DNA from 2 places in the Bacillus sp. K7 genome. Region 2 is predicted to be linked to the other one. Evidence: a T-box and tRNA genes for the amino acid it is inferred to sense, from the RefSeq annotation. Region 2 holds a T-box; the other holds one or more tRNA genes.
What was found. The T-box of region 2 lies ahead of serS (serine--tRNA ligase). A T-box ahead of a tRNA ligase gene usually reads a tRNA of that ligase, here a tRNA-Ser.

Region 1 (9,474 bases), 510 kb from region 2:
TCGTGGCCGCCAGACAACTGGGACGAAACGTTGCAAAAGAACTGGGTTTCGGCACGGTAGACCAGGCTAGAATTACAACGGCTATTTCAGAATTAGCCAGGAATATTTATTTATATGCCGGCAAAGGCCAGATTGGCATTGAACAGGTCGCTGAGAGAGGAAAAAAGGGCCTGAAAATCATAGCGGAAGACCAAGGGCCGGGAATTCCTGATATCCGTAAAGTCATGGAAGACGGATTCTCAACGTCTGGCGGACTCGGAGCGGGACTTCCAGGTGTCAAAAGGCTGATGGATGAATTCAGTTTAAATTCCGTATCGGGGGAAGGAACAGAGATACAAGCCATTAAATGGCTTCGGTAGGAGGTAAGAAAGTGGATTTTAGGGAGGTTATTGAGCAGCGGTATCACCAGCTGCTTAGTCGATATATAGCCGAATTAACAGAAACATCTTTATATCAAGCCCAAAAATTCAGCCGAAAAACAATCGAGCATCAAATTCCTCCGGAAGAAATCATCAGCATTCACCGAAAAGTGCTGAAGGAGCTGTATCCGAAACTCCCGGAAGATGTTTTTCATTCGCTGGATTTTTTAATAGAAGTCATGATTGGATATGGAATGGCTTATCAGGAGCATCAAACCCTCAGAGGGATACAGCAAGAAATCAAATCGGAAATTGAAATCGCCGCAAATGTTCAGCAAACGCTGCTCGGGACAAAGATTCCGCAGGAAGAAGCGCTGGATATCGGCGCCATCAGTGTGCCTGCTAAACAGATGAGCGGTGATTACTACCACTTTGTCAAAGACCAGGAATCCATTAATATCGCAATCGCGGACGTGATCGGAAAAGGCATTCCGGCGGCTCTTTGTATGTCGATGATTAAATATGCGATGGATTCTTTGCCGGAAACGGGCGTACACCCTTCTCAGGTGCTGAAAAATTTGAATCGGGTTGTTGAACAAAACGTTGATGCCAGTATGTTTATTACGATGTTTTATGCAAATTACAATATGGACAAGCATCATTTTACATATGCTTCAGCGGGGCATGAACCGGGATTCTATTATTCTCAAAAAGACAACACGTTTTACGATTTAGAGGCCAAAGGGCTCGTTCTCGGCATCTCGCAGGATTATGATTACAAGCAATTCGATCAGCATCTTGATAAGGGCGATATGATTGTCTTATTTTCTGACGGCGTCACAGAATGCAGAACGGAAAACGGTTTCTTGGAGCGTCCTGATCTGCAGAAGCTCATTGAGGAACATATGTGTTCCTCCGCGCAGGATATGGTCAAAAACATTTATGACCGCCTCCTCAAATTGCAGGATTTTCAGCTGCACGATGATTTTACGTTAATTGTTTTGAGAAGAAAGGTTTAGCTTCGGCCAGCCGTGGGTATAAAACAATTAGTGAATTGAAGGATAATTTGAGGTGATACGAATGAATATAAATGTTGATGTGAAGCAAAACGAGAATGATATACAAGTAAACATTGCGGGAGAAATTGATGTATACTCAGCTCCAGTGCTCAGAGAGAAGCTCGTTCCTCTGGCAGAACAAGGCGCTGACTTAAGAATTTGCCTGAAAAATGTCAGCTACATGGACAGTACCGGACTCGGCGTCTTTGTAGGCATCTTTAAAACAGTGAAAAAACAAGGCGGGTCGCTGAAACTTGAAAATCTTTCTGACCGGCTGATCCGTCTGTTTGAGATTACAGGCCTGAAGGACATTATTGATATTTCTGCAAAGTCAGAAGGTGGAGTGCAATGAAGAATAACGCTGATTACATCGAAATGAAAGTGCCGGCCCAGCCTGAATATGTAGGAATTATAAGGCTGACGCTGTCAGGCGTCGCGAGCAGAATGGGCTATACGTACGATGAAATTGAAGATTTGAAAATCGCAGTCAGTGAAGCGTGTACGAATGCGGTGCAGCATGCTTACAAAGAAGACAAAAATGGGGAAGTGTCAATACGATTCGGTGTGTTCGAAGACCGTTTAGAGGTCATTGTCGCGGATGAAGGAGACAGCTTTGATTTCGATCAAAAGCAGCAGGATCTAGGGCCGTACACACCTTCGCATACAGTTGATCAATTATCAGAAGGAGGGCTCGGTCTATATTTAATGGAAACGCTTATGGATGAAGTCAGAGTGCAAAACCACTCCGGCGTCACCGTAGCGATGACAAAGTATTTAAATGGGGAGCGAGTTGATCATGACACAACCATCAAAAACTACGAAACTAACTAAAGATGAAGTCGATCGGCTCATAAGCGAATACCAAACAAATCAAGATGAACAGGCGCAAGAAACGCTTGTGCGGGTCTATACAAATCTAGTTGATATGCTTGCGAAAAAATATTCAAAAGGCAAAATCTTCCATGAGGATCTTCGCCAGGTCGGCATGATCGGGCTGCTGGGTGCGATTAAGCGATACGATCCGGTGGTCGGCAAATCGTTTGAAGCTTTTGCGATTCCGACAATCATCGGTGAGATTAAACGGTTCCTCAGAGATAAGACGTGGAGCGTTCACGTGCCGAGACGAATCAAAGAACTGGGCCCAAGAATCAAAATGGCGGTGGATCAGCTGACGACTGAAACACAAAGGTCGCCGAAAGTAGAAGAGATTGCCGAATTTCTCGATGTTACAGAAGAAGAGGTTCTGGAAACAATGGAAATGGGCAAAAGCTATCAAGCCTTGTCCGTTGACCACAGCATTGAAGCGGATGCGGATGGAAGCACGGTCACAATTCTTGATATTGTCGGCTCACAGGAGGATGGATATGAGCGGGTCAACCAGCAAATGATGCTGCAAAGCGTGCTTCATGTCCTTTCAGACCGTGAAAAACAAATCATAGACCTTACGTATATTCAAAACAAAAGCCAAAAAGAAACTGGGGACATTCTCGGTATATCTCAAATGCACGTCTCGCGTCTGCAGCGCAAAGCTGTGAAGAAGCTCAGAGAGGCCTTGACTGAAGATCCCTCGATGGAGTTAATGTAATGATCCAGGTTGAAGAAAACGAGCATATTCAAACTCTTGTATACCAACTGAATAAAGAAGGAAAATCGATTTGCGGCGACAGCTTTTATATGAAAGCTGATGATAAGGAGTTAATTTGTGCGGTAGCAGACGGGCTTGGAAGCGGATCGCTTGCCAATGAATCTTCTGCAGCCATCAAAGACTTAGTGGAAAACTATGCGAATGAAGACGTACAAAGCATTATCGAACGCTGTAATCAGGCGATGAAACACAAAAGAGGCGCAACAGCTTCTATCCTGAAAATCAATTTTGAACAAAGGCAGTTTACGTACTGCTCCGTCGGAAACGTACGTTTTATTCTGCATTCCCCGTCTGGTGACAGCTTTTATCCTCTGCCGATTTCAGGCTATTTATCAGGCAAGCCGCAAAAATACAAAACGCATACCGCCACCTATGAAAAGGGTTCAAAGTTCATTATACATACAGATGGACTCAACGTACCCGATATCCGCTCCCATTTGAAAAAAGGCCAATCGGTAGAAGACATATCGAATTCGCTGAAAATGTATACAACATCAAGAAAAGATGATCTGACCTATATTCTGGGACAGCTGTCCTAGGGAAATCTGAAAAAAGAAGCTGGGCATCCGGCTTCTTTTTTTGTGCGGGCAATCAAACGGATAGTTTGAAATAGGGGGAAAGATATCGGCCAGCGGGCTGTTTTTTTTATGTGTTTTTTTCGGTTTTTGATACACTAGAGAAAGAACGACAAAATTGGAGGCTTTGGTTACATGGAAACGTCAGCCCTTTTAAAACAGCAAATTGCGAAAGAAATCGGTTTATCACAAAAACACGTTGAGAGTGTCATCCGCCTGCTTGAGGACGGCAACACAGTCCCGTTTATCGCTCGGTACCGAAAAGAGCAGACGGGTTCAATGGATGAGGTTCAGATTCAGACGATTTCTGAACGCTGGCAATACATACAACATTTGAATCAGCGAAAAGAAGAAGTCATCAGGCTCATTGCAGAGCAGGATAAACTGACAGATGACGTCAAGCGAAAAATTGAGCAATCGGTGAAGCTTCAGGAAGTGGAAGACCTGTACCGCCCGTATAAACAAAAACGCAAAACAAAAGCGACAGTCGCAAAAAGCAAAGGCCTCGAGCCGCTTGCCGACTATATCCTGACACTTCCGCAGGATGACCGTCTGGCAGAAACCGCAGACCAATACATCAGCGAAGAAAAAGAAGTGTTTACACGGGAAGAAGCGATAGAAGGCGCCAAGCACATTATTGCCGAACAAATCTCAGACGAGCCGAGTTTCAGAAAGTGGATTCGCCAGGAAACCTTTAAAAAAGGAACCATTAAGTCTGCAGCAGGAAAGTCGGCAGACACTGACGAGAAAAATGTGTATGAAATGTATTACGAGTATGAAGAGCCAATCGCAAAAGTCGTTCCGCACAGGGTGCTGGCGATGAACCGCGGCGAAAAAGAAGACATTTTAAAAGTGTCAATCGAACCGCCGGCGGATCATATTAAGGCTTACTTAGAAAAAGAGATCATCAAAAACCGCTCAACGTCCGTAAAAGAGATTTTGCAGGCGGCGATTGAAGACAGCTATAAAAGGCTGATCCAGCCGGCAATCGAACGTGAAATCAGGAAAGAGCTGTCAGAAAAAGCGGATGAACAGGCGATTCATATTTTCTCTGAAAACTTGAGAAAGCTTCTGCTTCAGCCGCCGATGAAAGGCAAAACCGTTCTCGGTGTTGATCCAGCCTTCCGAACCGGCTGTAAGCTCGCTGTCTCAGATGAGACCGGAAAAGTCATGAAAATTGATGTCATCTATCCGCACGCGCCAGTCAACAAAACAAAAGAAGCCCATGAGAAAGTGAAAGCGATTCTCGAGCAGCATCAAGTCGAGATGGTGGCGATCGGAAACGGCACGGCATCGAGAGAAACTGAGCAATTCATCGTCAATGTACTGAAGGACATGCCGCGGAACATTTATTACGTGATCGTCAATGAAGCGGGAGCAAGCGTATATTCGGCTTCTGAGCTTGCAAGAGAAGAATTCCCTGAGCTTCAGGTTGAAGAGCGCAGTGCCGTATCTATTGCGCGAAGACTGCAAGACCCGCTCGCAGAACTCGTCAAGATCGATCCCAAGTCTGTCGGTGTCGGACAGTATCAGCATGATGTCAGCCAAAAACGCTTAAATGAATCTCTGCGGTTCGTTGTGGAAACCGTCGTAAACCAAGTGGGAGTAAACGTCAACACAGCGTCCGCCGCGCTGCTTCAATATGTAGCCGGATTGTCAAAATCTGTCGCAGGCAACGTTGTCAAAAAACGTGAGGAAATCGGCAAGTTTTCGAACCGAAAAGAATTGAAGGACATCCCGCGACTCGGTGCGAAAACCTATGAACAATGCATCGGTTTCTTAAGAGTGCAGGAAGGGACAGAACCTTTAGACAGAACAGGCATCCACCCGGAAAGCTATAAAGAAACAAAAGCGCTATTGAAAAAGCTCGGCCTTTCAACAGAGCAAATCGGCACGGCGGAATTGAAGGATAAAATCAATCAGCTGGCGCTTTCTGAAACGGCACAAGAGCTGGGAATCGGAGAAATCACCCTGAAAGATATTTGTGAACAGCTGACAAGGCCGGAACGCGATCCGCGAGATGAGGTGCCTAAGCCTCTGCTGAAAACAGATGTCCTTCAGCTGGAAGATTTGAAAGAGGGTATGGAGCTGCAGGGCACCGTGCGCAATGTAGTGGACTTCGGAGCGTTTGTTGATATCGGAGTCAAACAAGACGGGCTTGTTCATATCTCAAAACTCAGCAATCAATTCGTCAAGCATCCTCTTGATGTCGTATCCGTCGGCGATATTGTGACGGTTTGGGTTGACGGCGTAGATGTACAAAAAGGCAGAGTATCGCTGTCTATGGTAAAATAAAAGCACTGCTTACGAGCAGTGTTTTTTCCTATAGAAATACCAGCATTGATTCAGCAGTTTAATTTGGTAATTATCTTTTTCAAGGAACGCTTTTTGCATCTGTTTTTTAAGCCAATTTGGCATAGGCTCATTCCTCCTCAGCTTTTATCATAAGAGGGACGGTGATTACCATATTGTATGCGAACGGTGAATTGTCCCGTTCAATGTTTTTTAAGTGAGGTGCACCATGGATAACAAAGAGCTTCAAAAGCTGACAGAGGATATTTCTGATACATATTTTAACAAGCCGTTCCGCCATCAGGCACTTTTTAATGACAGGCTGAAAACGACGGGAGGAAGGTACCTGTTAACCTCCCATAACATTGAATTAAACAGGAAATATTTAATTGAACACGGCAGGGAGGAACTGATCGGCATCATCAAGCACGAGCTCTGCCATTATCATCTTCACCTTGAAGGAAAAGGGTACAAGCACAGAGACAGAGATTTTCGAGCGCTGCTGCAGCAGGTCAACGCGCCTAGGTTCTGTACGCCTTTAAAGAAAAAAACAGAAAACAAAAAAACTTACAGGTATATCTGTACGGCGTGCGGCCAACAGTATATAAAGAAGCGTGCCATGAATCCTGACAGATACCGGTGCGGAAAATGCCGCGGAAAAATAAAAAGAATTTTTTCATGAAAAAGGTTGACGGATATGGCAAGCCTATGGTACATTATAAAAGTCGTCACGAGAGATGAACAAAAACATTTACCTCTTGACATTGCATATCAAGGCTGATAGAATAAGTCTTGTCTCATTATTCCACAGTAGCTCAGTGGTAGAGCTATCGGCTGTTAACCGATCGGTCGCAGGTTCGAATCCTGCCTGTGGAGCCATATTGGAGAAGTACTCAAGTGGCTGAAGAGGCGCCCCTGCTAAGGGTGTAGGTCGCGTAAGCGGCGCGAGGGTTCAAATCCCTCCTTCTCCGCCATCAGATTTCGATATAAGTCTCGACCATCGGCCCGTTGGTCAAGCGGTTAAGACACCGCCCTTTCACGGCGGTAACACGGGTTCGAATCCCGTACGGGTCATTCCAATTTCGTTGGGCTATAGCCAAGCGGTAAGGCAACGGACTTTGACTCCGTCATGCGTTGGTTCGAATCCAGCTAGCCCAGCCATTTTTATTTTTTGAAATCGAATAGCAAGAGCCATTAGCTCAGTTGGTAGAGCATCTGACTTTTAATCAGAGGGTCGAAGGTTCGAGTCCTTCATGGCTCACCATTTGTCTTTTTGCGGGTGTGGCGGAATTGGCAGACGCGCTAGACTTAGGATCTAGTGTCTTACGACGTGGGGGTTCGAGTCCCTTCACCCGCACTTTATTTACAAAGTGCACGCAAATCGGTTTTACTAGGTTAAGAGCCTACTAAGCCAGCACAAAAACACAATTTAATGATCATGCGGTCGTGGCGGAATGGCAGACGCGCTAGGTTGAGGGCCTAGTGGGTGAATAACCCGTGGAGGTTCAAGTCCTCTCGGCCGCATCAATGATACCAAGGGTTTTGACGAACTTGGTATTTTTTTGTGTTTATTTTTATATGATCTACTGCCTACAAACTGCCCACTTCATAAAGTAAGTATCTACAACAGACACGGCATCCTTTTATAGTAGTAGTCTTTTTAAACTTTACGTTTTTTTCAAGGCATCGCCAATAACGAACGGAAAATCAGACCATCTGAACCAGTAAAAGTTCACTCAGATGATATCCGTGTTGATAAAAAACAGGATAATGTACCTGCGAATAAGAGTAAATCAATTTTATAGGCGGCAGGGGTGGCGAATTTGAAACGGTTTGCATTGCACCGGAAGTCGAAGGGTTTAGGGCTGTATTTGAAAAGTACGGCCGTCAGGAAGGCGTTTTTGACCAAGTGAATATTATTGTGGCGCTCACCATGCAGAAAAGTGGTGGGCTTTAAAGACCTGGTGTCAAAGAATCCCTCATTTTTTAATTTTCAACTCCGAATGAAACATCTATATATTGCACAAAAAAGCTGTCGAGATTTTTCTCGACAGCCTGAGGAGTAAACCATGTGTTTTACTCCTCTTTTTTTGTTTAGATACAATGTATCTTTTTGTAATTCATCTTTGTAAAATTTAGGATGCTTCTTTCTTTAGATCTTAAAAAGGATTACTTTTCAGAAGAGTTACCAAAAGTAATTCTTAAAACAATGCCCATAATAATAATTGCAATTAGTCCAATAATATTAACTATTGTTGAAATAGATTCATTATCTACAAAAATATTAACAATAAACGAACCTGCAACAATCAATAGTATCAAAAAATATAAACTTTTTTTCACAAACACACTCCTATTGCAAAAAAAAATTCTATAAAAATATTGTAAAGAAGTTTTATCGTGAAGAAAAGCATTAAACAATTGGTCATTGTAATCTGTTTCTCTCTAATTTTTACCACTATAACAATACCAATAGCTAGCGCAAAAGAAAGTTCTGATGATGTTTCTTCTGAGCAAGTTAATGTAGAAGCTCAAATCATGAAAAGAACTCTCGAACCTCTATTAGAATTAATTGATCAAATGCCAGAGGATGTTGCTGAACAAGGAATAAACTCCGGTATTGAATGGTTAAACGTACATAAAGGGAACGAATTTGTAGGTTATGAATTTGTTGCTGATGGAGAAAACCTGACTGCTGTTAAAACCGTCCAAGAAAGTATAGGACCATTTATAGTATTGAGTACATGGAGTTGCATTTCTAGTGCTGCTAAAGCTATAGCAGTAAATGCTATCCCATGGGCAAAGATCTTAAAAGTTAAAAAAGCAGCAAAATTAATGGGCGGACTAAATTCAATGACAAAAACAATTATTACAGCTTATAAACATCAAAGAAACCTAGGACTTTCTAGAACAAATGCTATAAAAAAAGCCGTAAAAGTATCTACTAAGGCACTACCAGATGAAACTCAAAAAGCCGTACTAGAATTCTTTAGTTTAGGTGACGTTGTTGATAATTGTTGCTAATTGTTTTAAAAACGGGATACAAACAGGTTTAAATTATTAAAACCTAAATTATAAAAACCCTTAAAATAAAGGAGAAAGCATATTAGACATATATAATATGTTTTCTCCTTCGTAATGGATTACAGACACAGTCAAGATATTGTTGTTGAAGCCCACTCACCAATCGCTCACGGTGCAATTCTTGATATAAACGATACAGAGCATTTATTAAGGTTTCAATTTGGGTTTTACCTTCCGAAGAATCTTTTCGTGAACTGACATCGTACACCTAAATATGAGAAAGTCGGCGCTGAGTGCCAATAGGTGGGTGGTATGCCAATTAATGGCGAAAATGATCGACTGGGCTTATCAAAGAAAACACCAGACTATGAAGAAGCAAAAGGTGAAGAGACAAAGTTAAAGGAGTAAAACGTGTGTTTACTTCTCTTTTTTTATTGTTGGATTCCTTTTACAATTTGCGATGTTCAGGACATTTTTTAAACACACTAGAAAATAAGGTATTTTTGTGCTTTTTTTTTAAG
Region 2 (5,770 bases):
CTTTGGATGAGGCTGAAAAGATTTTGCAGAAACATAAAATTGAAAAGCTTCCTCTCGTTGATGACCAGAATAAATTAAAAGGTCTTATCACAATTAAAGACATTGAAAAAGTTATTGAGTTCCCGAACTCATCTAAAGACGTTCACGGCCGTCTGATCGTTGGTGCAGCAGTTGGCGTAACTGGCGATACAATGACTCGTGTCAAAAAGCTTGTCGAAGCCAATGTTGATGTCATTGTTATCGACACAGCTCACGGACACTCTCAAGGGGTAGTAAACACAGTAACAAAAATTCGTGAAACGTATCCTGAATTAAATATTATTGCTGGAAACGTGGCAACAGCTGAAGCGACAAGAGCTCTTATCGAAGCTGGAGTAGACGTTGTCAAAGTTGGAATCGGACCTGGTTCAATTTGTACTACACGCGTGGTGGCGGGTGTCGGTGTTCCGCAAATTACAGCGATTTATGATTGTGCGACTGAAGCAAGAAAACACGGCAAGACAATCATTGCAGACGGCGGAATTAAATTCTCTGGCGATATCACGAAAGCATTGGCAGCCGGCGGACATGCTGTTATGCTCGGCAGCTTGCTTGCAGGCACGTCAGAAAGTCCTGGGGAAACTGAAATCTACCAAGGCAGAAGATTTAAAGTTTACCGCGGTATGGGATCAGTTGCTGCAATGGAAAAAGGAAGTAAAGACCGTTACTTCCAAGAAGAAAACAAAAAATTTGTTCCTGAAGGAATTGAAGGACGCACACCTTACAAAGGACCAGTTGAAGAAACTGTTTATCAGCTAGTCGGCGGTCTTCGTTCCGGTATGGGATATTGCGGATCCAAAGATCTTCTAGCTTTAAGAGAAGAAGCTCAGTTCATTCGCATGACTGGCGCAGGACTTCGTGAAAGCCATCCGCACGATGTGCAGATTACAAAAGAATCACCGAACTATACAATTTCATAATAAAATGTTACAAATTAAAAACATTTGACAGGGTCTCTGACTCTGTCTATTTTTTTAATCCTGATTATGATAAAATTTATACTGTTGTGCTTTAAAAATGTCCTTTAACGGCTTAATTATAGATGAAGAAAATGAAATACGGAGGTCATACGATTGAACATCATGAAATGTAAACGGATATTGATGTCATTGGTTATATTAACACTATTTGTGACTTGCCTGGCTCCGATGTCAAAAGCAAATGCAGCCAGCGATCCAATTGATATCAATGCATCAGCTGCTATTATGATCGAAGCTTCTTCAGGTAAAATTCTGTACAGTAAAAATGCAGATGAAAGATTGCCAATTGCAAGTATGACAAAAATGATGACAGAGTATCTGTTATTAGAAGCAATTGACCAAGGAAAAGTAAAATGGGACCAAACCTATACGCCTGATGATTATGTGTATGAGATTTCCCAAGATAACAGCTTATCAAACGTTCCTCTTCGTAAGGACGGGAAGTACACAGTAAAAGAACTTTATCAAGCTACAGCAATTTATTCTGCAAATGCCGCTGCTATCGGGATTGCAGAAATCGTTGCGGGTTCTGAAACTGAGTTTGTTAAAAGAATGAATGCAAAAGCGAAAGAACTTGGCTTAACAGATTACAAATTTGTTAACGCAACAGGTCTTGAAAACAAAGATCTTCACGGGCATCAGCCTGAGGGGACAAGCGCAGATGAAGAAAGTGAAGTTTCTGCTAAGGATATGGCGATTCTTGCAGATCATTTGATTACTGACTACCCTGAGGTTTTGGAGACTTCCAGTATCGCCAAAACGAAGTTCAGAGAGGGCACTGATGATGAAATGGACATGCCCAACTGGAACTTCATGCTGAAAGGGCTCGTCAGCGAGTATAAAAAAGCGACTGTGGATGGATTGAAAACAGGTTCTACAGACTCTGCGGGTTCATGCTTCACAGGAACAGCTGAACTCAACGGAATGCGCGTCATTACTGTTGTGTTGAACGCAAAGGGCAACCTTCACACAGGCCGTTTCGATGAGACGAAAAAAATGTTCGATTATGCTTTCGACAATTTCTCCATGAAAGAAATTTACGCTGAAGGCGATCAAGTAAAAGGCCACAAAACGATTTCAGTTGATAAGGGTAAAGAGAAAGAAGTAGGCATTGTGACAAACAAAGCATTCTCTCTTCCTGTCAAGAATGGTGAAGAAAAGAATTACAAGGCGAAGGTCACATTAAATAAAGATACGCTAACCGCTCCTGTGAAAAAAGGAACGAAGGTTGGGAAACTGACTGCTGAATATACAGGTGATGAAAAGGATTACGGATTCCTTAACGGCAATCTGGCTGGTGTAGACCTTGTTACAAAAGAAAAAGTAGAAAAAGCAAACTGGTTTGTTCTGACAATGCGCAGTATCGGCGGATTTTTCGCTGGCATTTGGGGAAGTATTGTTGATACGGTAACCGGCTGGTTTTAATCAATTGAAAGAGCTCTGATTTGTATTAGGGCTCTTTCGCTTAATATACTGAAAAAACCCAATTTTTAATAAAAAATGATTTTCAAAGCGCTAAAAACCGAATAAAATGATATATATCCATATGAATTATTGGATTTCTAGGATACAATAAGGACTAGAAATCATATAACTATACCTTGATTAGGGGGACCAAGAAATGGCTCAAACAGGTACTGAACGTGTAAAACGCGGAATGGCAGAAATGCAAAAGGGCGGCGTCATCATGGACGTCATCAATGCGGAACAAGCGAAAATTGCTGAAGAAGCTGGAGCTGTCGCTGTAATGGCGCTGGAGCGTGTACCAGCTGATATTCGCGCGGCTGGAGGAGTTGCCCGTATGGCTGACCCTACAATCGTGGAAGAAGTAATGAATGCAGTATCTATCCCGGTAATGGCAAAAGCGCGTATCGGACATATTGTTGAAGCGCGTGTGCTGGAAGCTATGGGTGTTGACTATATTGATGAAAGTGAAGTTCTGACTCCGGCTGACGAAGAATTTCATTTAAATAAAAATGAATACACAGTTCCTTTCGTCTGCGGCTGCCGTGATCTTGGTGAAGCAACGCGCCGTATCGCTGAAGGTGCTTCTATGCTTCGTACGAAAGGTGAGCCTGGAACAGGGAACATCGTTGAAGCTGTTCGCCATATGCGCAAAGTAAACGCTCAAGTTCGCAAAGTCGTTGCGATGAGTGAAGATGAACTCATGACAGAAGCGAAAAACTTAGGCGCTCCTTACGAGCTTCTCCTTCAAATTAAAAAAGACGGCAAGCTTCCTGTCGTGAACTTTGCGGCCGGCGGCGTAGCAACTCCTGCTGATGCTGCTCTCATGATGCAGCTTGGTGCTGACGGAGTATTTGTTGGCTCTGGTATTTTTAAATCAGACAACCCTGCTAAATTTGCGAAAGCAATTGTCGAAGCAACAACTCACTACACTGATTACAAATTGATTGCTGAGCTTTCTAAAGAGCTTGGTACTGCAATGAAAGGGATTGAAATCTCAAACTTACTTCCAGAACAGCGTATGCAAGAACGCGGCTGGTAGGAATATAGGAGCGCTGCTGACATGTTAACAATAGGAGTACTAGGACTTCAAGGAGCAGTTAGAGAGCATATCCGTGCAATTGAAGCATGCGGCGTGGCTGGTCTTGTCGTTAAACGTCCGGAGCAGCTGAATGAAGTTGACGGGCTGATTTTGCCTGGTGGAGAAAGCACAACGATGCGCCGTTTGATTGATACGTATCAATTCATGGAGCCTCTTCGTAAATTTGCTGCTCAGGGAAAACCAATGTTTGGAACATGCGCTGGATTAATTATATTAGCAAAAGAAATTGCTGGTTCAGATAATCCTCATTTAGGTCTGCTGAATGTGGTTGTTGAACGCAATTCATTTGGCCGGCAGGTTGACAGTTTTGAAGCTGATTTAACAATCAAGGGGCTGGACAAGCCTTTTACTGGGGTATTCATCCGTGCGCCGCATATTTTAGAAGCTGGTGAAAATGTCGAAGTTCTTTCGGAGCATAATGGCCGTATTGTAGCTGCTAAACAGGATCAATTCTTGGGCTGCTCGTTCCATCCGGAGCTGACAGAAGATCACCGAGTGACACAGCTGTTTGTTCAAATGGTTGAGGAATACAAGCAGAAAGCACTTGTATAAAACAGTTGAAAGCTGTGGAAACTTATAGTACATTATAAGCACAAATAAAGATCGAAAAGCGTTGATTGGAACTAGTAAGAAGCCCCTCTTTCTAAGAGAGCCGATGGTTGGTGCGAATCGGTGAAAGATGCTGTCTGAATCCATCCTTGAGCGAAATGCTGAAATAAGTAGGCATTTACGGGATAACCGTTATGTGTGAAAGTGGAAAACGAGTCTCTGGCTTGTTTTCAATCAGGGTGGCAACGCGAGAGCTCTCGTCCCTTTATGGGGATGAGGGCTCTTTTTATTTTCGACTCATTTTATAAAAGGAGTGTTTCGCATGCTTGATACAAAGATGCTAAGAGCAAATTTTCAAGACATTAAAGCCAAGCTTGTACACAAAGGCGAAGACTTAACTGATTTTGATAAGTTTGAGGCGCTGGACGATAGAAGACGAGAGCTTATCGGTAAAGTTGAAGAGTTAAAAGGAAAACGGAATGAAGTATCTCAGCAGGTTGCTGTACTGAAACGTGAGAAAAAAGACGCGGATCACATCATTAAAGAAATGCGTGAAGTCGGCGAGGACATTAAACAACTTGATGAAGAGTTAAGAACAGTGGAATCGGAGCTTGATCATATCCTTCTTTCTATCCCAAACATTCCGCATGAGTCTGTCCCTGTCGGTGAAACAGAAGACGACAATATAGAAGTTCGTCAATGGGGCGAAAAGCCTTCTTTTGCTTACGAGCCGAAGCCGCACTGGGATATCGCAGACGAGCTGGGGATTCTTGACTTTGAACGTGCAGCAAAAGTAACAGGAAGCCGTTTCGTCTTCTATAAAGGGTTAGGTGCCCGTCTGGAGCGTGCACTGTATAACTTTATGCTTGATCTGCATGTAGATGAGTATAACTATACTGAAGTAATCCCGCCTTATATGGTGAACCGCGCAAGCATGACGGGAACGGGTCAGCTTCCTAAATTCGAAGAGGATGCGTTTAAAATCAGAGAAGAAGATTACTTCTTAATTCCGACAGCGGAAGTACCGATTACAAACATGCATCGTGATGAAATCCTTTCAGGTGACAGCCTGCCTATTAACTATGCGGCATTCAGTGCCTGCTTCCGTTCTGAAGCGGGTTCAGCGGGGCGTGATACACGCGGATTAATCCGTCAGCACCAATTTAATAAAGTTGAGCTTGTGAAGTTTGTGAAGCCTGAAGATTCTTATGATGAATTAGAGAAGCTCACAAACCAAGCAGAACGAGTACTTCAGCTGCTTGAGCTTCCGTACCGTGTCATGAGCATGTGTACGGGTGATCTAGGCTTTACGGCGGCGAAAAAATACGATATCGAAGTTTGGATTCCAAGCCAGGACACGTATCGTGAAATCTCTTCTTGCAGCAACTTCGAAGCATTTCAGGCAAGACGTGCGAACATTCGTTTTAGACGTGAAGCGAAAGGCAAGCCTGAGCATGTACACACACTGAATGGTTCAGGTCTGGCAGTTGGAAGAACAGTTGCCGCTATCCTAGAAAATTATCAGCAGGAAGACGGAAGTGTCGTCATTCCGAAAGTGCTTCGCCCTTATATGGGGAATAAAGAAGTATTGAAACCGTAAATTCCCGAAAAGGTGTGCCTGACAAGGTACGCCTTT

Region 1: it has a tRNA-Ser gene. The T-box ahead of serS (serine--tRNA ligase) is inferred to sense a tRNA for this amino acid. The anticodon was not compared.

The regions. Positions count from the first base shown of each region.
Region 1 covers NZ_CP096406.1:524,553-534,026, forward strand. Annotated here, with positions in the region: gene rsbT (serine/threonine-protein kinase RsbT) at 1-359, shown strand, start outside; gene rsbU (phosphoserine phosphatase RsbU) at 371-1,378, shown strand; gene rsbV (anti-sigma factor antagonist RsbV) at 1,440-1,769, shown strand; gene rsbW (anti-sigma B factor RsbW) at 1,766-2,248, shown strand; gene sigB (RNA polymerase sigma factor SigB) at 2,214-3,002, shown strand; gene rsbX (phosphoserine phosphatase RsbX) at 3,002-3,601, shown strand; gene M1D98_RS02690 (Tex family protein) at 3,773-5,932, shown strand; gene cmpA (cortex morphogenetic protein CmpA) at 5,942-6,055, opposite strand; gene M1D98_RS02700 (SprT family protein) at 6,159-6,611, shown strand; tRNA gene M1D98_RS02705 (tRNA-Asn) at 6,734-6,808, shown strand; tRNA gene M1D98_RS02710 (tRNA-Ser) at 6,813-6,903, shown strand; tRNA gene M1D98_RS02715 (tRNA-Glu) at 6,932-7,003, shown strand; tRNA gene M1D98_RS02720 (tRNA-Gln) at 7,016-7,090, shown strand; tRNA gene M1D98_RS02725 (tRNA-Lys) at 7,118-7,193, shown strand; tRNA gene M1D98_RS02730 (tRNA-Leu) at 7,205-7,286, shown strand; tRNA gene M1D98_RS02735 (tRNA-Leu) at 7,370-7,453, shown strand; partial or broken gene M1D98_RS02740 (hypothetical protein) at 7,609-7,725, shown strand; partial or broken gene M1D98_RS02745 (endopeptidase) at 7,725-7,880, shown strand; gene M1D98_RS02750 (hypothetical protein) at 8,099-8,272, opposite strand; gene M1D98_RS02755 (hypothetical protein) at 8,330-8,953, shown strand; partial or broken gene M1D98_RS02760 (lipoprotein) at 9,266-9,361, shown strand.
Region 2 covers NZ_CP096406.1:15,657-21,426, forward strand. Annotated here, with positions in the region: gene guaB (IMP dehydrogenase) at 1-959, shown strand, start outside; gene dacA (D-alanyl-D-alanine carboxypeptidase) at 1,113-2,444, shown strand; gene pdxS (pyridoxal 5'-phosphate synthase lyase subunit PdxS) at 2,641-3,525, shown strand; gene pdxT (pyridoxal 5'-phosphate synthase glutaminase subunit PdxT) at 3,547-4,137, shown strand; T-box leader at 4,190-4,402, shown strand; gene serS (serine--tRNA ligase) at 4,457-5,734, shown strand.